DNA from 2 places in the Methylobacterium sp. J-043 genome. Region 2 is predicted to be linked to the other one. Evidence: riboswitches for the same ligand, from Rfam matches in the RefSeq annotation. Region 2 holds a riboswitch; the other holds the start of a gene.

Region 1 (11,771 bases), on a different contig from region 2:
CTCGTCCTGCCGGCCCGCACGGATGCGGAGAAGACGACCACCTTCGAGACGGTCTACCGCGCCCTGCGCGCCGGCCCGGAGCCGGTGCTGCTCGAAGAAATCGCCCGGCTCTGTCGCGAGGCCGGGTTCGAGCCGGGCGGGCTCGCCCGCGAACTCTGCCTGACCTGGGAGGAACTGCGCGACCTCGCCCGCGACCCGGCCGTCTGCATCGGCGCGCACACGCTCTCGCACCCGATGCTCGCCAAGCACGACGCCGGTTTCGCGCGGCGGGAGATGGCCGAGAGCCGTGCGCGGATCGAGGCGGAGCTGGGTCGCCCGGTGCGCCACCTGTCCTATCCGGTGGGCGATCCGACTTCGGCCGGGACGCGGGAATTCGAAGCCGCCAAAAAACTCGGTTTCGCCACCGCGGTGACGACCCGGCCGGGCCACCTGTTCGCAGGGCACGCGGAGCATTGCCACGCCCTGCCGCGGGTCTCGGTGAACGGGTTGCACCAGAGTGAGGCCGCGCTGGCGAGCCTCCTGTCCGGCGTGCCGTTCCTGGCCTGGAACCGCGGGCGGCGGCTCAACGTGGCGTAAGGAGAGGCCGCCTCAGCGGCGGCGGCGGCGCGAGCGCGACGAGCCGCCCTCCGATTCCCCCGCACCGGCATCGGCGCTGCCGACATCGAAGCTGGCGCTGGCCCGGCCGCGCCGGCCGGAGCGCCGCCCCCGGCGCCGCGCCGGCTCGACATCGGGCTCCTCGATCGAGGGGATGCCGGGGATCGTCGCTGTCGAGGCGACCGAGGAGGTGCTGGAGGCGTCGTTGCCGCTGACATAGCCGCCGCCGCTGGCGACGTTCCGAGCGGGCGGGCCGAACATGGCGAGGCACTGGTTGTAGGCGAGATCGTTCTTCAGCCGCTCGCATTCCGCCATGGAACGCGGCGTCCCCTGCGCGGCAGCGGTTTCGGCGGCCAGCGGCGCGGCGAGCATCAACGAGGCGGCGAGGAGGTGCGGACGGAACGAAAGCGCGGGACGGCGCGAGGAGGGGCGCATGGGCGGCGGGCGACCTTCGGAAGCGAACCTTGAGCGTAAGACGTCTCGCCTTTTCGCCAGGGAGTACGGCGAAAAAAGGGGCCCGGCGTGTTCTAATCCCTAATCGTCCGGCCGATCCATCCAGCGGATCAGCGGCATCAGCGGGAAGATCCAGGCGATGCCGAGGATCGAGTAGATCACCGTCTGCACCGCCGGATGGGTTTCCGAGATGCGGCTGTCGGCGAGCGCCATGGCCAGCGGCGCGTAGACGATCACGAAGGCCAGGATCCCGAAGGTTCCGAGCAGGGTGCGCGTGCGGCGGCGCATGGGGGCCTTCGATCTCTCGTGTCGGGAAGCGCGCCGGTCCGCGCGCCGGAACGGGTCGTACCGGTCCTGTTCGGACGCCGCAATGCGGGAAGCCTGCGTCACGGGGCGATCGCTCGAAATCGCGGAATGCGGCTTCGCGGCGCGTGCCTTGGCTCAGCCAAGGCGTCGAGCGGAGCGAAAGCATGAACCCGCGGAGGCGGGCGCCGGCGACTGAGGCTGGCAGGAAAACAGGGGGATCGCCTGAGGCGATCCCCCCTGCATGCGTCATAGCTCGCGTTGCGCGCGGGGTCCCGCTTCCCGTAAGCCACACCCGAACGTTCCCGGCCGCCGGACCTGACGCGCGAGACCATGAGACTGTCGACGAACCCGACCCTCGACCGCTTCGACGCCGTTCCGGCGGCCTCCTACCGCCCCGGACACGGTGCGGTGCGCGCGTGGCTCTATGGGCTCGCCGTGCTCGTCGTCGCGATGGTCGCCGTCGGCGGCGCGACGCGGCTCACCGGCTCGGGCCTCTCGATCACCGAGTGGCGGCCTGTGACCGGCGTGGTCCCGCCGCTCGACGCCGCCGACTGGGCGGCGGAGTTCGACAAGTACCGCGACACGCCACAATTCCGCATCCTCAACCAGGGCATCGGGCTCGACGGCTTCAAGACGCTGTACTGGTGGGAATGGGGGCACCGCCTGCTCGGGCGGATCGTCGGCCTCGTGTTCTTCCTGCCGTTTGCGTGGTTCTGGGCCCGCGGCATGCTCGGGCGGCGCCTGCTCACCGGCCTCCTCGGCCTTGGCCTGCTCGGCGGGCTTCAGGGCGCCATCGGCTGGATCATGGTCGCCTCGGGCCTCCAGCCCGGCATGACGGCGGTGGCGCCGCTCAAGCTCGCACTCCACCTCACTACCGCGAGTCTGATCCTCGCCGGTCTCGTCTGGCTCGCCGCCGGCACCCGCCCGCGGGCGCTCGCTCCGGCGCCCGAACCGGTGCGGGTCGTCGCTTGCCTGTTGCCGGCCCTGGTGCTGGTCCAGATCTGGCTCGGCGGGCTCGTTGCCGGCTCGAAGGCGGGCCTGCTCTACAACACGTGGCCGGACATGGACGGCGTTCTCGTGCCGCCGGCCCGTATGCTGTTCGACAAGGTGCCCTTCATCGAGAACTTCATCGACAACCTCGCCCTGGTGCAGTTCAACCACCGCCTCTTCGCCTATCTCGTGGTGCTGGCGGCCATCGCCCACGCGGTCCAGGCCGCGCTTACGGCGCCCAGAAGCGCCGCGGCGGGCCGGGCGATGGGCGTGGCGGCGCTGGCAACGGCACAGATGGGTCTCGGCATCGTCACCCTCCTGTTGCAGGTGCCGCTCTGGGCGGGTCTGGCGCATCAGGTCTTCGCCATGGCGGTGCTGATCATGGCCACCGTCCATGCCCGCCTTGCCCTCGGCGTGCCCGCCGCCTCCGCGCCCATGGGGGCGGAGGTGCCGATCGGGCTGGAAGCGCTCGCCGGCCGCGGCGCCTGAAACGGCTCCGCGGCATTCCAGCGGTTTGGCGCGAAACCTGCTCGGCGTCCGCGTCCGGTTCATGAAACCGTCGCGATCAGCTTCGATGCTGGGGGAAAGCTCGGAATGGAACCTTGGCCGACTGCGATGCAGCATAGAAAGCAGCGTACCTTGCAGCGCAAAAGGTGGGCTCCAGTCGTCGTCACAGCAATTTCGGTGGAAGACTCTGCTCTCGGTAGTCCGACGATGGAACGACTCGCCGCTCTATAGAATTAAATACCTCGCCAACACAGGAGCAGAGGATGTTTCTGGCCGAGGACGGACGCCCGCTTGCGCTGACATGGAACTACACGCCCAGTGAATTGCGGGCGGACGGTGTAGTCCATATCGCAGGTATCGCCCTCGGGTTTCTCGGCGCGATCTGCTTGATCGCGATGGCAGCCCTCAACCATCTCGGGTGGATCGAACGGGCCTCTCTGCTGGTCTACGCCACCGCGTTGCTGGCGATGCTCGGCGCATCTGCCGCCTACAACATGTGGCCGGTGAGCCCGCGCAAGTGGATCCTGCGCCGTTTCGACCATGCCTTCATCTATCTGATGATCGCCGGCACCTACACGCCGGTGGTGGCGCTGGTCGGCTCCGGCCCCGTCGCCTGGACGCTGCTCGCCCTGATCTGGACGGTGGCCCTCACCGGCATCGCCATCAAGATCCTGATGCCCGGCCGCTGGGACCGGGTCTCGATCGTGCTCTACCTGATGCTCGGCTGGAGCGGCGTCCTTGCCTACGAATCGGTGATCTCGGGGCTCACCCCGTCCGCCCTCTGGCTCCTCGCTATCGGCGGCCTGCTCTACTCGGGCGGCGTGGTCTTCCACGTCTGGCGCAGCCTGCCGTTCCAGAATGCGATCTGGCACGCCTTCGTCCTGGCCGCGACCGCCTGCCATTACGGGACGATCATGGCGAGCGTGCTGCACGCCGGGGCGTGAACGGTCCTGCCTTTCCCGGCACCGGGCTGCGAAGCCGTTGCCACGCGCGATGTCGATGCAGCGCGTGAGCTGGGAACAAGCAAAAACGCGCGAAACCCGGCCGATGGCCGACGGCGCCTGAATGCTCAGGCCGGCTCGGAGATGCTGCTGCCCTCGCCCAGGGTGTCGGAGGCGCGCTCGACGGCGCTGATCGCATCGAGCAGGTGCTGCACGCTGCGCTCCACCTCGATCCGGGGCCGGTCCATGCCGGCCGCCCGCGCCACCAGCCCTTCGAGCTGATCGAGAACGTCCAGGAGGTCGCCCGCGACAGCCGCGACGTCGCAGCCGGCGCGGGCCGGCGTGGCGGGGGCAGGGGGGCGGCGGAAAGGGATGACCGTGCTCATCGCCATCGTGTGTCGCGAAAAGGCGGGCGCGTGGCCACCCGCCGACCGGGCGTCATCCACACCCAAGCCGCAGCGCGGGGTCGCCAAAGGAGGCTTCCCGGCTCAATTGGTGAGTTTTTCGTCGAAACCGTGGCTCGAATCCGCGGCAATCGGTCAAGCTTTGCCGCCGTGACACCGGGCCAGTTCCGAACCAAAAAATCTTTCCTCCGAATCGGCCCGTTCCGGCGATGCATTGACAAGGATCGCGCCGAAGCAGAGGCTGGAATCGTTCCGAGGGGGGCCCCGTATGGGGCTGAGAGTGGGCAGGCGCCCTGACCCTTGAACCTGATCCGGCTCGTACCGGCGGAGGGACGGGAACCAGTGGCCGCTGCTCACAAGCAGCATCGGCCAGCCGCACCATCGTCGGGACCACGGGTCGCCTCCCCTATCAGGAGCGACAGCGATGAACGCACCCGTCCGTCCCAAAGATCTTCCCAACGGCAATCCCGCCAGCGTGACCACCGGCCCCGTGCAGGGCTCGCGCAAGGTCTATGCCGAGGCGCCCGGCCGCCCCGACATCCGCGTGCCCTACCGGGAGATCGCCCTCTCCGACCCGAAGGAGGAGCCGGTGCGGGTCTACGACCCGTCGGGCCCCTACACCGAGACCGATGCGGGCATCGATCTCGAGAAGGGTCTGGCCCCGGTCCGCGAGCCGTGGATCGTCGGGCGCGGCTACGCCGCCGTGAAGCCGCGCGAGGTGAAGCCGGAGGACAACGGCTTTGCCGCCGCCGACAAGCTCGTGGCGCCGTGCCCCGCCGAACGCACGATCCGCCGGGCGGAGCCGGGGCAGCTGGTCACGCAATACGAGTTCGCCCGCGCCGGGATCATCACGGAAGAGATGATCTACGTGGCGCATCGCGAGAATGCCTGCCGCGCGCAGATGCTAGAGCGCGCCGAGGCCGCGCTCGCCGACGGCGAGAGCTACGGCGCGGCGGTGCCGCCCTTCATCACGCCCGAATTCGTCCGCGACGAGATCGCCCGCGGGCGGGCCATCATCCCGGCCAACATCAACCACCTCGAACTCGAGCCGATGGCGATCGGCCGTAACTTCCTCGTCAAGATCAACGCGAATATCGGCAACTCCGCCGTCACGTCGTCGGCCGCCGAGGAAGTCGAGAAGCTGGTCTGGTCGATCCGCTGGGGTGCGGACACGGTCATGGACCTCTCGACGGGCCGCAACATCCACAACATCCGCTCGTGGATCGTGCGCAACTCGCCCGTGCCGATCGGCACCGTGCCGATCTATCAGGCGCTGGAGAAAGTCGGCGGCGACCCGCTGAAGCTCGATTGGGAGGTGTTCAAGGACACGCTCATCGAGCAGGCCGAGCAGGGCATCGACTACTTCACGATCCATGCCGGCGTGCGGCTGGCCCACGTGCCGCTCACCGCGCGGCGCACCACCGGCATCGTGTCGCGCGGCGGCTCGATCATGGCGCGCTGGTGCCTCGCCGGGCACCGCGAGTCGTTCCTTTACGAGCGGTTCGACGAAATCTGCGACATCATGCGGGCCTACGACGTGTCGTTCTCGCTCGGCGACGGCCTGCGCCCCGGCTCCATCGCGGATGCCAACGACGCGGCCCAATTCGCCGAACTGGAGACGCTCGGCGAACTCACCAAGATCGCCTGGGACAAGGGCTGCCAGACCATGATCGAGGGCCCCGGCCACGTGCCGATGCACAAGATCAAGGTCAACATGGAGAAGCAGCTGACTGAGTGCGGCGAGGCGCCGTTCTACACGCTCGGCCCGCTGACCACCGACATCGCGCCGGGCTACGACCACATCACGAGCGGGATCGGCGCGGCGATGATCGGCTGGTTCGGCTGCGCCATGCTCTGCTACGTCACGCCGAAGGAGCATCTCGGCCTGCCGAACCGCGACGACGTGAAGACCGGCGTCATCACCTACAAGATCGCCGCGCACGCCGCCGACCTCGCCAAGGGCCACCCCGCGGCGCAGCTCCGCGACGACGCCCTCAGCCGCGCCCGCTTCGACTTCCGCTGGGAGGACCAGTTCAACCTCTCGCTGGATCCCGACACGGCGCGTACCTACCACGACGAAACCCTGCCGAAGGACGCGCACAAGGTCGCCCATTTCTGCTCGATGTGCGGCCCGAAATTCTGCTCGATGAAGATCACGCAGGATCTGCGCGCCGACGTGCTCGCCATGGAGGAGGCCGGCATCGTCATCGGCCAAGCCCAGCCGATGAGCGACGCCGAGCGCCAGGCCGGCATGGCGGCCAAATCGCAGGAGTTCCTGGAAGAGGGCGGCAAGCTCTACGTCGACGCGGCGGAATAAGCCGCGCCGAATACGGGATGGCCGCCCGGCGGGCGGCCATCCTCGCAAAAGCCATCGCTTGATGCGAATTCGCGAAAATTCTTCAGGTCATCGTTACGGATCGGTGAGGCTGGCCGGCATTCCCGGGGGACAAGCGGCGGGCCTTAAGATTCCGGTAGCGACGCACGCAATCTCCTGAGGTCCGGCCTCGCGCCGGAACCGAAGGAATGCAGCCATGGACCCGATCAGGGCCGCGGCCTCGACGCCGCCCGTCTCCACCGCCCCCATCACCCCCGTCCGACCGGTCGCGGAGACCGTTCGCGACGAGGCGCCCGCCTCCCGCGTGCTCGATCCCGCGGTCACCGTCGCCGTGAGCCCCGAGAGTGCGGACACGAAACCGTCCGAGCCGGAGCGGCGTGCCTATACCCGCGATGCGGACAGCCAGAGCCTCGTTTTCCGTGTCACCGATCCGCAGACCGGCGATGTGGTGATGCAGATTCCCGACGAAGTGATCCTCAAGGCGCGGGCCTACGCGCGGGAAGCAGCTCCATCTCCGGGCGAGCGCATCGCCAAGACGGCCTGATACCAAATCCGTTCGATCCCTTCGGGATGGCGGATCTGGTATGACCAGCCATCCGACGGGACCGGACGTGCGGGCACGCGCGCGCCGCGTCGGCCCATGGTTTCAACGGCCCAGATAGTACGCCGCTGCCGAAGGCGATCCGCTCCGGCGGCTCTGAAGCGATTCGGTTGCTGGAAGCCGGCCTTTACACCCCCGGCCCGGCGTCGCCCTGAAGCCCCGCAGCGATGTGGTTGTTGAGCGAGACGAGCGACTCGATCTTCTGCGCGGTCGGCTCGATCATCGTGTCCAGGATCGTATGGAACACGTAGGCCGAGAGCTGCGCCATGCCGGTGCGGACCTCGGCGGGGAGCGGGCTGTTCGGCTCGGTCGCGGCGGACGCCAGGATCGTCCAGACACGCTGGTTGAACGTCAGCGCGTCGTTGAGCGCCGGCCCCGCCTCGATCTGTGAACCGAGGGACTGGAGACGGCCGGCGGCCTTCAGCAGAACGGCTGCCTCGGCTTCCCGAGGGGAGAGCGCCACGCGCGAAGCCTTCGCATAGGCATTGGCCGCGTACTGCATCGTCAGTGTTCTCCCTGCGCCGCCCTCGGCCGATCGCAGGCGAATCAATGCATCGTTTTTGTTAAAAGCCGGTATGCGAGCGTTCTGCCGTATTGGCGCCCCGAAAGGGGGTGAGTGCTTCGGCGTGGCGGCCGTTATGGCCAGTCCGTGCCACATCGGGTCCGGAACCCGCTTCAGATGACGAATTTCTTTCTCGGATTGATGGCCGGCTGCATCATCGCCGGTGTCGTCACCATCACCGCTGCCCGGCACCCGGCGGTGCAAATGCGACTCGGCCTCGTGCCGCCCGCTCAGGCAGCGGTCGTCGTAGCACCTCGCCCCGAGACGCCCCGCTGCCCGGTGCCGAAGACGGCGAACCAAGTCGGCAATCCGGAGATGCTGTTCTCGCGTAGCCGCCTCTGGTCGGTCGCCCCCTGAGGCCAGTCCCGATCCCTCGAGGCAGGCCTCAGGAAATCCGCTCGTTCGCTTCGCAGGGCGCGATGTCGTGTCTCGTGCGAGCGCCGCGCGGGCTTGCTGATCGGTCCCCGCCTGGATCGAGCGGAAGCCGGATCAGACGCTGCTGCTGAGCAGAAACATCACCATCGTCGTCGCAACGGTGCTGCCGAGGAAGCCGAACAGGGCCGCGGCGAAGGAGGGGCCGGTCTGCATGTCAGCGGTGGGCTGACGGAGGGCGTTGTCGGTGGCGATCATGGCAAGACCCTGAGGGGAGAAGAGAAGTTTTCCGGCGCGAAGCAATCGGTTCGATTGCAGTGAATCTGCGCTTCACGGTGACGCTTGGCGGTGCGGGACCACACTCGGACCCGCGGACGGATCCGGCTTCGGCAGCATCGGGTTAGAGGCGGTCTCGATCCGCCGGGAGCGCGGGGCCGGCCGCGGTCAGTCGCAGCGGTTGACCTGCTTGGCGGCGCGCAGGGAGCGGAGCTCGCTGCGCAGATCGATCGACACGATGTCGGCCCCGCAATCCTCGAAGGCGTCCTGCGCCTCGTGGTAGCGATCGCCGATCTCGTCGAGGGTGTCGCAAACCCGGTCGTGATTGCCGAGCTGTGCTTCCTGGCGGGCCTGATAGCGCAGAGCGCTGGCTTCCTGGATCTTGCGGCGGCCGTCGAGGCAACCCGGCGCCGCGAGCGCGGAGGAAGCCAGGGAGACGCCGACGAGGGAGGCCGCAAGGCCGGCGAAAACGGTGTGTCGCATGAGGTGACGCATGGAGCAGACCGACTTTGTTCGACCGAAGTCATGATAAGGTTAAGGAGCGTTCAGCACGCGGCCATCACAGTGTCTTCACCGATCCGGCCACTGCGTCATCGCTCGTGTCGGCTTTTGAACGGTGACGCTAAGCCGATGGTTCCGAAACTGGCCTGCAGGATCTGCCAAGATTCTTGGAAGCTTCCCGGACGATTCTTGGTGGAACATTCGGCGCACTGGGATTCGATCGACACCCCTATCCCTCCGCGGACTCCTTTTGACCGAGAACTTGGCGACCGAGATCCTGCCCGGCGCGGTTTTGGCGCGCCGTCTCCGACACACGCCCGCGGCGCGAGACGAGAATCTGGTCGAGGGTGACCGGCGCCAAGCCCTGCGTATCGACGCCGACATCGTATTGTCGCGGGATCGGCTTGAGCCGGCCGTGGGAATGGCCGTGCAGGTTGATCGCGCCGCGACCGAGGCCGTTCCAGGTGCGGAAGGCGTAGTGGCACAGTACGAGCCGGCGGCCCTCGACCTCGGTCTCCGCGTAATGCGCCACCGAGGCCCAGCCGGGCGCCGACAGGGTGGCGGGACCGTCGTTGTTGCCGACGATCAGGTGCTTGCGGCCGTTGAGCGCCTCGAGCAGGGCCGCGATGCGCTCCGGTGGGGGACCGAGGGCGAAGTCTCCGAGATGCCAGACGGTGTCGTCCGGCCCGACGACGGCGTTCCAGGCCTCGATCAGGGCCGCGTCGTGGGACGGCAGATCCGCGAAGGGGCGCCGGTCGATCCGCAGGATCCGGGGGTCGCCGAAATGCGTGTCGCTCGTGAAGAAGATGGTCATCCGCCGCGCTGTCCGGTGTGAGCGGGACAACGCGGCGGACGGGAGAACGATGCCGGCCTAACGTCCTGGGCTGAAGCGCAGCGGTACGGTGACCGGGAGGCTCGACTGCGTCACCCCGGAGGGGGCGGGCGGCAGGCTGCCGCGCACCGCCGCGAGCGCGGCGCTGTCGATGGCGCCGATCCCGCTGCTGCTGCTCAGAGACGCTCCGCTCACCGCGCCGGAGCGGCTCACGGTGAAGCGCACGGTGGCCACGCCGCCACTGGTGCCGGCCGCGGCTTCACGGTTCATCCGGCCACGGATCGTCGCGGCGATGGAGCCCTTCCAGGCGGCCATGGCGTTGGGGTCGTTGGCCGCGGCGGCCGTGCCCGTCGCGCTTTGGCGCGAGGTGGCGGCGGAGTCGCGCTGCGAATTGCCCGCCCGGGCGGCCTGGGCGCGCCGTGCGGCATCACGCTCGGTCTTCGCCTTGGCGGCCTTGATCCGCGCTTCCTTCTGCGCCTCCTCGCGCTTCTTTTCGATGATCTCCTTGCGGCGTGCCTCGCGCTTCTTCTCCAGCTCGGCCTTGCGGCGCTCCTCGATCTTGGGATCGGGCTTGGGCGGCTCCGGGGCCTTCGCCACCACGGGCGGGGGCGGCGCCAGCGGCTCCGCCTCCTGCGCCTCGGAGGCGATGATCTGCTCTTCCGGCGGCGGGGGAACCGTGTCGGGCGGAACTTCCGTCACGGCTTCCGGCGGCGGAGGCGGCGGCTGTACCTCCTCCGGCATCACCTCCGTCATCTCCGGGGGGGGCGGGGGCTTCACCTCGTCCGGTGTCTCGACCGGCTCGGCCGTCTCCGGCTCGCCCTCAGGCTTGGCCTCCTCGGGAATCTCTTCGACCCGCTGCGACTCGGCAGGCGCCTGGGTCTCGGCCTCCGCCATCTGCGGCGCGAGATCGATCGTGATCTCCTGATCACCCGGGGGCGCAGGCGGGGTCAGATGCAGATAGGTGATGCCGATCAACCCCGCGGCGTGCAGGGCCAGGGCCAGGGCGAAGGCGGCCGTGAGGCGCCCCTGGCCGCCTCCCTCGGAAGGGCCCGAGGGTAATCCCTGCCCGGCATGAGCGGGCACGGGAGCCGGCATCGGGGCAGATATCGGGGCCTGCATCGGCGGCATGGGGGCGGCCTTCGGAGCTGGCTTGGGAGCGGCCATCGGCTTAACGGGGCGTCCCTGCGGCCGGCGCGCCACCCGCCGACTGGGCAATCAGCGAGACCTTGGTGAAGCCCGCCTGACCGACGAGGCCCATCACTTCCATGATCCGGCCGTAGGGCACGTCCCGGTCACCGCGCACGAGCACGACCTGATCCGGGTTCTCCGCCCTGAGCTGCTTCAGGCGCGGCAGGATCGTCTCCGGCGTGAACCCGTCCTTGGCGATGAACGGATTGCCGTCCTTGTCGATGGAGACTTCGAGCGGCTTCTGTGACTGCGCCACCTTGGCGGCGGTCGTCTTCGGCAGTTGCACCGGCACGCCCGTCGTCATCAGCGGCGCGGCCACCATGAAGATGATCAGCAGCACCAGCATCACGTCGACCATCGGCGTGACGTTGATCTCGGACATCGGCGTGGCGTCGAGGCCGTCCTCGTCGTCGCTCGCCGAACGCGCGGTTCCCATGGCCATGGCTTCGCCCTTCCGGGTGTCGGCGACGGCCCGCCGAGCTGAGGCGGGCGCCGCGAAGGTTTCAGGAGTCGGCGAAGAGGCGGATTACTCGGCCGCCGCGGCCCGGGCGTGGGGACCGCGGTCACGGGCGAGGCGGTTGCCGAGCACCGAGATGCAGGAGACGAAGCTCGACTGGATGCGGGCGACGTCACCCGAGAGCTTGTTGTAGGCCATCACCGCCGGGATCGCGACGACGAGGCCGATGGCGGTGGCGAACAGCGCCTCCGCGATGCCGGGCGCCACGACCGCGAGGCTGGTGTCCTGGCTCTTCGCGATCGACGAGAACGAGTTCATGATGCCCCAGACCGTGCCGAACAGGCCGACGAAGGGGGCGGTGGAACCGGAGGTCGCCAGCAGCGGCAATCCGCCCTGGAGACGCTTCACCTCCAGGCTGAGCGCGCCCTTCATCGCCCGCTCGATCCGCTCGC
Region 2 (11,771 bases):
AGGGTCATCGAGACCGGCACATGGGCCGAATCCGCCGCCTCCATCAGCGCAACCGCGGCGAAGACCGGCACGGCGGGCTGGCAGACGGCCATGACGTGCAGGTCCGGCCCGAGGTCACGGAACATCGCCTGCAGGTAATCGATATACGTCCCGAGGTCGAAGCGTCCGTCCAGCAACGGGACCATGCGCGCGTCGGACCAGTCCGTGATGAAGACCCGGTGGTTAGGCAGCATCGCCTCGACGGTGCCGCGCAGGAGCGTCGCGTAATGGCCCGACATGGGCGCCACGATCAGGAGCTTGGGCTGCGGCTCCGAATGCCCGGCGGGCAGCGCCCGGTCGAAGGCGATCACACGGCCGAACGGCCGCTCCCAGACGACACGCTCCGAGACCGGGACGACCTGTCCGTCGATCACCGTCGTCGGCAGGCCGAAAGCCGGCTTGCCGTAGCGGCGGGTCACGCGCTCGAACATCTCCAGCGCGGCGGCCGTCGAGCGGGCATAGGGACCGTAGGCGAGAGGATTGCCGGGGTTGTCCAGACTGTGCCGGGCCGCGTCCGCCGCGAGCCGGGCCGGCGTCAACATCGCGCGGGCCGTCTCGTACCAGATATACGCCAAGTCCATTGCGGCACTCCCCGACGCGGCCCCCGAACCGGCCATGCTCGGATCGATCTTATCGAATGTTGCAGGCGGAGAAATCCTTCAAAATTACAGGCCGCCGGTAACGCGGCCGTGGACGTGCCCCCCACCGGCCCTATCGTAGCCGCAGCATGATGGACGCGGCCCACGAAACCCTGACCCCGACGGGCCGCCACCTGCGGCTCGACACCTTCGTGCGCCTGCGCTGGCTCGCGCTCACCGGACAGAGTGCGGCAGTCGTCGGCGCCCAGTTCGGGCTCGGGCTCAACCTGCCCTTCGGCTGGTGCTTCCTCGTCATCGCCGCCTCGTGCTGGCTGAATCTCGGGTTGCGGATCCGCTTTCCCGCGAGCTACCGCCTGAGCGACGATTCGGCGGCGCTCTTGCTCGCCTTCGACATCGTGCAGCTTGCCGGCCTGCTGTTCCTGACCGGCGGCCTGCAGAACCCGTTCTCGCTGCTGTTCCTCGCCCCCGTCCTGATCTCGGCCACCGCCCTGCCGCCGGAGCGGACCCTGGCGCTCGGTCTGCTGGCGGTGGGGCTCGCCACCCTGCTCGCTCTCGTCCACCGCCCGCTGCCCTGGTTCGCCGACGGGCGGATCGAGCTGCCCTTCCTCTACGTCTCGGGGGTCTGGACCGCGATCCTGCTCGGTACTGCCTTCACCGGCGTCTACGCGTGGCGGGTGGCGGAAGAAACGCGCCAGCTCGCCCGAGCGCTGGCCGCGACCGAACTGGTGCTCGCCCGTGAGCAGCACCTGTCGCAGCTCGACGGGCTCGCCGCCGCCGCGGCGCACGAACTCGGAACGCCGCTCGGCACCATCATGGTGGTGGCCAAGGAGCTCGACCGTCAGCTCGGCCCCACCGCCTCGCCCGCCATCGCCGAGGATCTAAGCCTGCTGCGCGATCAGGTGGACCGTTGCCGCGGCATCCTCTCGAAGCTCACTTCGATGGGCGAGGAGAACGAAGAGGGTGAGAGCTTCCTCCAGACCGTCACCTTCGGCCATCTCATCGAGGAACTGGTGGCGCCCCAGCGGGCGCTCGGCATCGCCGTCGAGGTCGTTCGGCAGGGCGAGGGGCCAGAGCCGATCTGCCGCCGCAACCCCGGCGTGATGTTCGGGCTCGCCAACATCCTCGACAACGCCGTGGACTTCGCCGAATCGCGCGTGGTGCTCGAGGCCAGGTGGGACGCCGAGCGCGTCACGCTGACGGTCCGTGACGACGGTCCCGGCTTCCCCAGCGAGGTGCTGTTGAGGGCCGGGGAGCCCTACGTCACCACGCGCAGTCGCGACCGTTCGCAGAATCCCGATGAGGTCGGCGGGGGGCTCGGACTCGGCCTGTTCATCGCCAAGACGCTGATCGAGCGCTCCGGTGCGCAACTCCTCCTGTCCAACATCACGGAGGCGGGACAGCGCGGTGCGCTGGTGCGGGTGACGTGGCCTCGTCACGTTTTCGAGAGGGAAGTGATTGCGCCCCATCGCGTTGCGCACAATTCTCTGAGACCCCTAACGGAACGGGATGCCGCACCCATATAATGCATATAGATGACACGAACCGACGAGGAGCGCCGCATGCTGACGCAGAGCGGGACGACGGTGCCGGGCTCCGACACCGCTTTTCTTTCCGATTCCGATCCCCTTGCCGCCTTCAGCGATCGCAGCCTGCTGATCGTTGACGATGACAAGCCTTTCTCAACCCGACTCGCCCGGGCGATGGAAGCGCGCGGCTATGAGGTCCATGTGGCCGAGAGCGTCAGCGAGGGCGTGGCGGCCGTCGAGTCCAAGGCGCCGGCTTTCGCCGTGATCGACATGCGGCTGGGCGACGGCAATGGGCTCGACGTGATCGCCCGCCTGAAGGAGCGACGCCCCGAGGCGCGAGGCGTGATCCTGACCGGCTACGGCAACATCGCCACGGCGGTGACCGCGGTGAAGCTCGGTGCCTTCGACTATCTCGCCAAGCCGGCGGATGCGGACGAGATCCACGGCACGTTGATGGCGCAGCCGGGCGAGCGGGCCGACCCACCGGAGAACCCGATGTCGGCCGATCGGGTCCGCTGGGAGCATATCCAGCGCGTCTACGAACTGTGCAGCCGCAACGTCTCCGAGACGGCACGGCGCCTGAACATGCACCGACGTACGCTCCAGCGCATCCTTGCCAAGCGCGCGCCGCGCTGAAGCCGAAAGAAGGGCCGGCGGATCGAATCCGCCGGCCCTTTTCGTTGTCGAGGCATCAGCGGACGCGCATGCCGGGCGCATTCATACCTTAACTGCGTGTTCTCGTTCGTTCCGGACGGTTGCGCCAAGCCCCGGCCTCGGGCTAGTTCGCCGCTTGAAAAGCGGAACGGGCTGACGCGCTTATGCGGAATCTCATCACGATCCTCGGTCTGATGGTGCTGGTCGGCACGGAAGTGTTCGCGGCTGCCATTGCCGCCGGCTGGGCTCTGGCCGGATTGCTCGATCTCGGCGATCAGGTCGGCCACGTGCTGATGGCGCTGTTCAGCCTCGTCGCCGCCTGGATCATGGTTCAGCTCTGGCGCCGCGCAACCGAAGCCGAGCCGATCGCGGCGGCCAAGCGCCGGTGAGATGTTTCCTGCGGTGACGTTTTCACGAAACCGCGGTAGAATTTCGGCCTCCGGCAGGCAGGTTCTCACTTGTTTTCGGATCGCCTTGAACAGTCCGGCTCACGCGCACGCGATCGAGCGCTCTTCCCTCCGTATCCGGCCTGACCGCCCCCGCGCGGCGCGGCCCGCCGATTTCCCAAACGAGTGCCCGCCATGAAAGCCCGCATCGTCGTCACCTTGAAGACAGGCGTTCTCGATCCGCAGGGGAAGGCGATCGAGGCGGCCCTGAAGTCGTTCGGGATCGATGACGTCTCCGGCGTACGCCAGGGCAAGGTGTTCGACCTTGAGGTCGCCTCCGGGAACCGCGAACAGGCCGAGGCGACGCTGAAGGCCGCCTGTGAGAAGCTGCTCGCGAACACCGTCGTCGAGAACTACACCGTCGAGATCGCCTGATGCGCGCCGCCGTCGTCGTCTTTCCGGGCTCGAATCGCGACGGCGACGTGGCCCGCGCACTCCGCCGCTCCGGTGCGGAAGTCGTTAGCGTATGGCACGCCGACACCGAGCTGCCCGCCGGCACCGACCTCGCGGTGGTGCCGGGTGGCTTCTCCTACGGCGACTATCTGCGCTGCGGCGCCATCGCCGGCCGGGCAGCGGCCATGGATGCCGTGCGCGCGCACGCCGCCCGCGGCGGCCTCGTGCTCGGCATCTGCAACGGCTTCCAGATCCTGTGCGAATCGGGCCTTCTGCCCGGCGTGCTGATGCGCAACGTCAACCGCCGCTTCATCTGCCACCGGCAGTTCCTGCGGGTCGAGCGCGCCGACACGCGGTTCACCTCGGCCTATACCGAGGGTCAGGTGATCGACGTCTGCGTGGCGCATGGCGAGGGCAACTACTTCGCCGATTCCGAGACGATCGACCGGCTCGAAGGCGAGGGCCGCATCGCCTTCCGCTACAGCGACGCCAGCGGCGCGCTGACCGAGGATGCGAACCGCAACGGCTCGCTCAACTCGATCGCAGGGATCTATTCCGAGCAGCGCAACGTGCTCGGCATGATGCCCCACCCCGAGAACTTCGTGGACGCCCTCGTCGGCGGCACCGACGGCAAGGGCCTGTTCGACAGCCTCGCCGCCTGATGGCCGATCGCCCGAACATGAGACGTCGCGCAGCCGGGTTGCTGCGCTGACGTTGGCGATGACGGCTGCGAAGCCGCCTCTCCGTCATCGCAAGGCGAGCAAGAATCCGGCGCTATGAGGGGCTCAGTGCCCCTCGAACTCCATCAGCGTGCGCACGGTGACGCCGAGATCGCGCAGGCGCTGGGCGCCGCCGATCTCCGGCAGATCGATCACGAAGCAAGCGGCCACTACCTCGGCGCCAAGCTGGCGCAGCAGGTTTACCGCCGCTGTCGCCGTGCCACCGGTGGCGATGAGGTCATCGACCAGGATCACCCGGTCGCCTGCCTTGATCGCATCGACGTGGATCTCGATCTCGTCGGTACCGTATTCCAGCGCGTAGGCCGTCGAGACGGTCTTGTGGGGCAGCTTGCCCTTCTTGCGGATCGGCACGAAGCCCGAGGAGAGCTGGTGCGCCACCGCGCCGCCGAGGATGAAGCCGCGCGCCTCGATGCCCGCGACCTGATCGATCCGCCCGCCCGCATAGGGGTGCACCAACGAATCGACCGCCCGGCGGAACGAGCGCGGATCGCTGAGCAGGGTGGTGATATCGCGGAAGATGATGCCCGGCTTCGGATAGTCGGGAATCGAGCGGACCGAGTCCTTCAGGGCGGAGTGGCGACGGGCTTCCATGCGGGGTGCTCGGTTGACGGCGATGCGGGACGTTCGGTTAGAGCGGGCCGGGGGCGCAGGGCGCGCCCCGCCCGTCAGGCGGCGGCCTTGCGCAGCAGGCCGATCAGATCACGGTGCAGCACCTCGTTGCCGCAGGCCACGGAGCGGGCGGCGAGCGGCTCGGCGCCGCCATCGGCGCTGGTGACGAAGCCACCGGCCTCGCGCACGAGGATGATGCCGGCCGCGATGTCCCAGGTCTGGAGGTCGCGCTCCCAGTACAGGTCGGTCCGGCCGCAGGCGACGTAGGCGAGGTCGAGCGCCGCCGAGCCGAGCCGGCGGGTGCCGCCGGACACCGCCATCACCGCGGCGACCTCCTTGAGCAGCCGGCCATGGCTGCCGCGGCCAAGATAAGGCGTGCCGTACGCGACCAGCGCGTCGGCGAAATCCTGCCGGCCGGAGACGCGCAGGCGCCGGTTGTTGAGGAAGGCACCCTTGCCGCGCTCGGCGATGAACAGCTCGTCCTTGGCCGGATCGTAGATGACGCCGGCAACGATCTGGCCGTCGCGCTCGAGCCCGACCGAGATCGCGAAATGCGGGATGCCGTGCAGGAAGTTGGTGGTGCCGTCGAGGGGATCGACGTGCCAGGTGTGGCTCTTGTCGGTACCCTCGATGTTCCCGCTCTCCTCCATGATGAGGCCGTAGCCGGGCCGCGCCTTCATCAGCGCGTCGCGCAGCACCTCCTCCGCCTTCCGGTCTGCGGCCGAGACGAAGTTACCGGGGCCCTTGCGAGAGACCTGAAGGTTCTCGATCTCGCCGAAGTCGCGCTTGAGACCGCGGGCGGCCTTGCGCACGGCATCGACCATGACGGTCATGAGGGGAGAGTTGATCATGCGGTTCGGCTCGCAGCCCTGGCCGGGCGCCTTGCTGGAAAAGAATTCTGTCAGGGCTTCTATACGCCTTACGCCGCAGCGCCAGGGGTGATCGGCGCAGGGGCGATATCCGGCAGGGTCCGGTGCCGAAACCGAATGGGCAAGCAGAGAACAAAAAAGCCTTCGCAGGGTTGGCGGCCTCGCCGGGCGGATTCCCGCTGGTTGTCGAGGGCCGAATCGTCGGCGCCATCGGCTGCTCCGGCGGCACGGGCGATCAGGATACGGTGGTCTGCCAAGCGGGCCTTGCCGCCCTCACGTGAGCGCGGCGACGAACCGGGCGGTGGCGGCACGCGGATCGGCCCCACGCATCACGCCGCCCATCACGGCGACGCCCGCTGCCCCGGCCTCGCGGCAGGCGGGGGCGTTGTCCCCGTCGATCCCACCGAGCGCGAAGACCGGCAGGCGATGGGCTGCGACGGCGCGCAATGAGGCGAGACCGAGGGCGGGACCGTAACCGGGCTTGCTTGACGTCGGGAAGATCGGGCTGAGGGTGGCGTAATCGGCGCCCATCGCCTCGGCCTCCGCGATCTCCGCGACGGAGTGGGCGGAGAACCCGATCAGCGCCCCCGCGCCAAGGATTTTGCGCGCCGCACGGATGCCGTCGATCCCGGCAGAGCCCGGCAGATGCACGCCCTGCGCCCCGGTCTCGGCCGCCAGCTCCGCGTCGCCGCCGACGATAAGACGGCCGCCGACCGGTGCCAGCAGGGCGATCAGGTCGTGGGCGAGATCCCGCCGCGTGTCCCGGTCGAGATCGCGGTCGCGCAGCCAGACGAAGCGCGCCCCGCCCGCCACCGCCGCCCGGACGGTCTCAGTCAGCGGCCGGTCCGCGCCGTGGCGGTCGGTGACGACGAGGAGCGGCGGGAGCGTCACCCGCCCTCACGAACCGACGAGGCCGAGCTGTGGGCTCGACGGCTCGGCCCGGCCGCGGCGCGGGATGCGCCCGGCCAGATGCGCGAGACGGCCCGCCTCGACGGCGTGGCGCATGGCGCCGGCCATCCGCACCGGGTCGTCGGCCTTCGCCACCGCGGTGTTGACGAGGCAGGCGGCCGCGCCCAGCTCCATCGCGATGACCGCGTCCGACGCGGTGCCGATACCGGCATCGACGATCACCGGCACCTTGGCCCGGCGGCAGATCAGCTCGATGTTGGCCGGGTTGGCGATGCCCATGCCCGAACCGATCAGCGAGCCCATCGGCATCACCGCGGCACAGCCGAGATCGGCCAGCCGCTCGCAGACCACGGGATCGTCGTTGCAGTAGGGCAGTACCGTGAAGCCGTCATCGACGAGATGGCGGCAGGCTTCGAGCAGTTCGGTGACGTCCGGATAGAGCGTCTCGCGGTCGCCGATGACCTCGACCTTGATCCAAGACGTGCCGAGCGCCTCGCGGGCGAGTTCAGCGGTCATGATCGCGTCGCGGGCGGTCTCGCAACCGGCGGTGTTGGGCAGGAAGCGGGCGCCCTTCAGCTTCTGGAAGGTGTCCGAGCCGTGGCCCTGGAGCGAGACCCGGCGGATCGAGGCGGTGACGATTTCGGCACCCGAGGCGCGCACCGACTGCGCCATGATCTCCTGGCTGGGGTAGCCGGCCGTGCCGATGAACAGCCGTGAGGAGAGCCGGATGCCGGCGATTTCCAGCGCGTCGTCCTCGGCGGCGGAGGTCTGGGCGAGGGTGGTGTCGTGATGATTCATGGTCAGCCTCCCTGCATGGCGCGGACGATCTCGATCCGGTCGCCCTCGTTGAGTGACGTTTCGGCCCAGGCCCCCTTGCGCACCACGCGGCCGTTGACGGCGATGGCGATTCCCTCGGCACTCTCGATGCCCCGCTCCTCGGCCTCCGTCGCGAACAGGACGGCGAGGTCGGTCGCCTCGCGCTCGCAGGTCTCACCGTTGACGGTCAGCCTCATGCCACGGCCCTCCCTGCGGTTTGCATCGATGACGAGAAGCGCGCCCGGCCAAAACCGCGGGCGAAGTCCGGCAGCGTGCCCTCGGTGAGGAGGGTCGCCACGGCGTCGGCGGTCGCCGGGGCGAGCAGGTAGCCGTTGCGGTGATGGCCGGTGGCGACGACGAGGCCGGGAGCGGCCTCCTCGATGATCGGCGCGTCGTCGTCCGAGGTCGGACGGAAGCCGCTCCAGACCGCGTCGATCGCCATTTCCTCGATACCGGGCAGAACCCGCCGTGCGCCCTCCAGCAAGGCGAACAACCCGCCCGCGGTGACGCCGCTGGTGAAGCCGCAATCCTCCACCGTCGCGCCGACGATGAGATGCCCGTCGCCTTTCGGCGCCATGTGCACCGCGTCGGTCCAGACCATGCGGGAGAGGGTGCCGGTGCGCTTGGTCGTGCGCAGCGCCAACGACTGCCCCTTGAGCGGCCGGACCGGCACGGCGAGGTCGCCGGGAAGCAGGCTCGCCTCCCCGCTCCAGGCACCGGCAGACAGGATCACCGTGTCTGCGGCCAGCGTGCGGCCGGCGGCGTGCAGGCCGGTGACGCGCTCGCCCCGGCGCTCCAGCCCCTCGACCGCGACACCCTCGCTGATAACGACGCCAGCCGCCTCGCAGGCGCCGAGCAGCGCGTCCATCACGAGCCGTGGGTCGACCTGCGCGTCGAGGGGGCAGAGGATGCCGGCGGTGACGTTGGGGCGCAGCAGCGGCTCACGCGCACGCACCTCCGGGCCGGACAGCCACTCGGCGGCGACACCCGAGCGGCGCTGCAGATCGTGACGGAAGCGCAGACGCTCGACCTCGTCGCGGCCGATGGCGATCACGAGGGTGCCGTCCGCGCGGTAATCGATTTCGCGGCCGGACGCCGCCTGGAGCGCGTCGCGAAAAACCGGCCAGCGGCGCAGCGACTCGAGCGCCAGCGGCAACAGCAGATCGGAGCCCGGCTCGTGCTCGGCAGCGGGCGCCAGCATACCGGTCGCGGCAAGGCTCGCACCGCTGCCGACGCTCCCGCGCTCCACCACGGCCACCGAGCGGCCGGCTTGCGCCAGCCGCCACGCGATCGACAGGCCGATCAGCCCCGCACCCACCACGGCGACGTCGGCACGCTGCGGCAACTCCGCCGGGCGCGGTCGCACCGTGAGGCTCCGGCGCTGGCCGATCGGGGAGGTCAGCAGGTCTGACATCGAAAACGTGCCTTCCGCGGGTCTGCCCGCAGGAACTGGCACCATGTGCTTCGATAGAAGCGGGTCCGCTCGAACGAGCGCCCCATCAGGTCCAATCCCTACGCCGGTATGAGCCGGATCAGGTTCGAAGGATTTCCGCGCTGCCGGCGACGGCGATAGCGGTTTCTCAGCCCCTTGTCGGGGATCTCCCTGGAACACTTCGGATGTGGGCCCCGCCGGGCGCGCGGTCAATCCCTACCGGGCCGGGGATGGGGTAAATCATCTACGACTCACACCGGACGGCGGAAGCACGCGAACGCTTGGCTTGCGTTCGTTGACGATTTATTCCGCAGCGGCCTTCGCCGCTCGTCTCCGGCCAGGGCGGTACACCGCCATCGGCTCGTCGAACCCGTCGAGGTCGTGGCTTCCGAGCGGTTCGGGGTCGCCCCACAGGAAGTCCACGAACGGCTTCGACATCAGGAGCGGCTCCTGAAGCGTCCGGTTGAGCCGCGCGAGGCGGCTCGCGAGGTTCACGTCGCGGCCGATCACGGTGAAATCGAGCCGGGTGCCGGAGCCGACATTGCCGTAGGCCGCCTCACCGTGATGCAGGGCGATGCCGGCATCGACCACCCGCTCGCCGAGACCGAAGCGCCCGACCGTGTTCGCTTCGGCAAGGGCCGCCAACGCCGCCTCTGCTGCCGTGAGCGCACTCTTGGCCGCGCCGCCGAGGTCGTCTCCCGATTCGCGGAAGATCGCGAGCAGCCCGTCGCCGAGATATTTCAGCACCTCGCCGCCCTCCCGCTCGATCGGCGGCACGAGACAGTCGAAGAACGCGTTCAGGAGATCGACCGCGCCCTCCGGCGTCCGGTTGGCGGACAGGCGCGTGTAGTCGCGCATATCCGCGAACAGGATCGCCGAGCGGATGCGGCGCACCTGCCCGCGCCGGATGTCGCCCGAGAGGATCGCGCGGTGCGGCTCGTCGCCGACATAGATGCGCAGCACCGTATCGAGCTGCTTGTTGAGAATGCGCATCTCCATCACCGCGGCGAGCGCGGGCATGACGAAGCGCAGGATCGCGATATCCTCATCGCGGAAGCCGTCCTCCGCGCGCGTGGCGAAGGTGATGCCGTTCTTGTTGCCGTTGGTGAAGATCAGGGGCGCCACGAGGTAGTGCGTGTAGCCGTCGGCCTTCAGCTCCGGGACGATCGCGTAGGCGTCCTCGGCGGTCTCCGCGAGATCGAGGCTCAGCCACTCGCCGGATTCGTGCACGGTGGAGAACGGGCTCGCTTGGTAGGCCTTCGCGGAGACCTCGCCGTGGGGAAACAGGCGCACGGTCGATCCGGCGCCGCGGGTCCAGACGCGGCCGACGCCGGAATACTCGGAATGAAGCGTGTCGATGGCCGTGGAGGCCCGGTCGATCGGCACGCCGATCGCGTTGAGGCGCTCGGCGAGCCCCGCAAGCAGGTCGTCGGCCTTGGGCAACCGGGCACCTTCACCGAGCAGCCAATCGCGGATGCCAACGCAGCGTTGCAGAGCCCCGAACGGGACGTCCTCGGCTTCCGATCCGTCGGCGAGAGCCGTCGGCGTTGGTTTCGGTGCGTCGGCGTCTCGCATCGGGGAAAGGTGGGTTCTCGGGTGCTCAAAGCAAGGCTTCGCGCGGGGCACGAACGGCGCTTTGAGCCCATGGTGGACGACGAGCGCCCGGCACGCTCGAAGCCTGGGGGACGAGCGTGACCGCATCGTGACGCGGAAGGCCGGGCAAGGTGAGCCAGCATGACCGAGATTGGGACGCTGGATCAAGTCATCGAAGCGACACGGCAATGCGCAGCGCACGCCCCGGCGCTAAGGCGGAAGCGTGGCAGGAGGATGCCTGCCGGACCCGCCGATCGATCGGCGCCAGGACGACCCGACATGTTGAGAACCGCTTTCAGCCTCACCCTTCTGGCCACCGCGGCGCTCGCACCAAGCCTTACCCTGGCTCAGGGCAAGCAGGATTTCACCCTCGTCAACCGCACCGGCTACCAGATCGACGAGGTCTATGTCGGTCCCGTCAGCCAGTCGCACTGGGGCCAGGACGTGATGGGCAAGGATGCGATCGCCAACGGCGACACCGCCGACATCACGTTCAACGGCAGCTCGAACGCCTGCAAGTGGGACATCAAGGTCGTCTACAACGACGGCGACGAGTCCGAGTTTCGCGCGGTGAACCTGTGCAATGTCAGCCGGGTGACCCTGTTCTGGAACCGCAGCGCCGGCGAGACGCGCTTCGTCGTCGAGTAGACCCGACCCGAGGCGGCTTGCCGAATGAAAAGTGCGCGGAAAGCATGCCGTTGAGCCGTCGATTGAATTACGCTTCTCAACACATCGCGAGCGCGGGACTTTCTGCACAATATCGCGCTTGCGATCACCAGAAGCGATACCGATAACTGCATGGGATCGCGGTTTTCAGATTCCCTTGCGCTCCTTGGCCCGTGTCGAACCAATCCTTCACCTTCACATCCGAGGCAGACGGCTTCGAGGGGTATCATGCGCTCTACTCGGCCGGTTCCAACGTCGCGGCGACCGATGGGACATTCCGCGCTCGCGTAGAGGCGCATCGGTTCGGCCCAATCAACGTCTTCGAGCGAACGTTAAGCAGCGTCCAGCATTGGCGTGACAGAGCCCGCGTGCGCCGCGACGGCTTCGATCACTTCGTGATTCAGTACCTGCGCAGCGGTACCTACTATGGTGGTTCCATCGACGCGGAACGCCGCCTCGCACCCGGCGATGTCATCCTGT

The links. Region 2 has a riboswitch for thiamine pyrophosphate ahead of thiO (glycine oxidase ThiO). Riboswitches for the same ligand answer to the same signal wherever they lie in the genome.
Region 1: it holds a riboswitch for thiamine pyrophosphate, as region 2 does, so the genes downstream of both, thiC (phosphomethylpyrimidine synthase ThiC) here and thiO (glycine oxidase ThiO) in region 2, are expected to answer to the same signal.

What each region holds. Positions count from the first base shown of each region.
Region 1 is NZ_JAKSYB010000063.1:351,294-363,064, forward strand. Features, by position in the region: gene MKK50_RS19625 (polysaccharide deacetylase family protein) at 1-576, shown strand, start outside; gene MKK50_RS19630 (hypothetical protein) at 589-1,029, opposite strand; gene MKK50_RS19635 (DUF2842 domain-containing protein) at 1,129-1,335, opposite strand; gene MKK50_RS19640 (COX15/CtaA family protein) at 1,684-2,832, shown strand; gene trhA (PAQR family membrane homeostasis protein TrhA) at 3,114-3,794, shown strand; gene MKK50_RS19650 (hypothetical protein) at 3,920-4,183, opposite strand; TPP riboswitch at 4,441-4,545, shown strand; gene thiC (phosphomethylpyrimidine synthase ThiC) at 4,620-6,512, shown strand; gene MKK50_RS19660 (flagellar protein FlaG) at 6,727-7,074, shown strand; gene MKK50_RS19665 (flagellar biosynthesis regulator FlaF) at 7,259-7,633, opposite strand; gene MKK50_RS19670 (hypothetical protein) at 7,811-8,050, shown strand; gene MKK50_RS19675 (hypothetical protein) at 8,183-8,323, opposite strand; gene MKK50_RS19680 (hypothetical protein) at 8,510-8,836, opposite strand; gene MKK50_RS19685 (metallophosphoesterase family protein) at 9,072-9,656, opposite strand; gene MKK50_RS19690 (energy transducer TonB family protein) at 9,714-10,802, opposite strand; gene tolR (protein TolR) at 10,843-11,304, opposite strand; gene MKK50_RS19700 (MotA/TolQ/ExbB proton channel family protein) at 11,389-11,771, opposite strand, start outside.
Region 2 is NZ_JAKSYB010000061.1:93,043-104,813, reverse strand. Features, by position in the region: gene MKK50_RS17905 (polyhydroxyalkanoate depolymerase) at 1-620, opposite strand, end outside; gene MKK50_RS17900 (ActS/PrrB/RegB family redox-sensitive histidine kinase) at 767-2,161, shown strand; gene MKK50_RS17895 (ActR/PrrA/RegA family redox response regulator transcription factor) at 2,198-2,800, shown strand; gene MKK50_RS17890 (hypothetical protein) at 2,983-3,207, shown strand; gene purS (phosphoribosylformylglycinamidine synthase subunit PurS) at 3,400-3,639, shown strand; gene purQ (phosphoribosylformylglycinamidine synthase subunit PurQ) at 3,639-4,319, shown strand; gene MKK50_RS17875 (adenine phosphoribosyltransferase) at 4,443-4,988, opposite strand; gene MKK50_RS17870 (inositol monophosphatase family protein) at 5,063-5,857, opposite strand; gene MKK50_RS17865 (heme-binding protein) at 5,980-6,156, shown strand; gene MKK50_RS17860 (thiamine phosphate synthase) at 6,149-6,766, opposite strand; gene MKK50_RS17855 (thiazole synthase) at 6,773-7,582, opposite strand; gene thiS (sulfur carrier protein ThiS) at 7,585-7,797, opposite strand; gene thiO (glycine oxidase ThiO) at 7,794-9,014, opposite strand; TPP riboswitch at 9,092-9,214, opposite strand; gene MKK50_RS17840 (adenylate/guanylate cyclase domain-containing protein) at 9,336-10,607, opposite strand; gene MKK50_RS17835 (hypothetical protein) at 10,905-11,273, shown strand; gene MKK50_RS17830 (helix-turn-helix domain-containing protein) at 11,465-11,771, shown strand, end outside.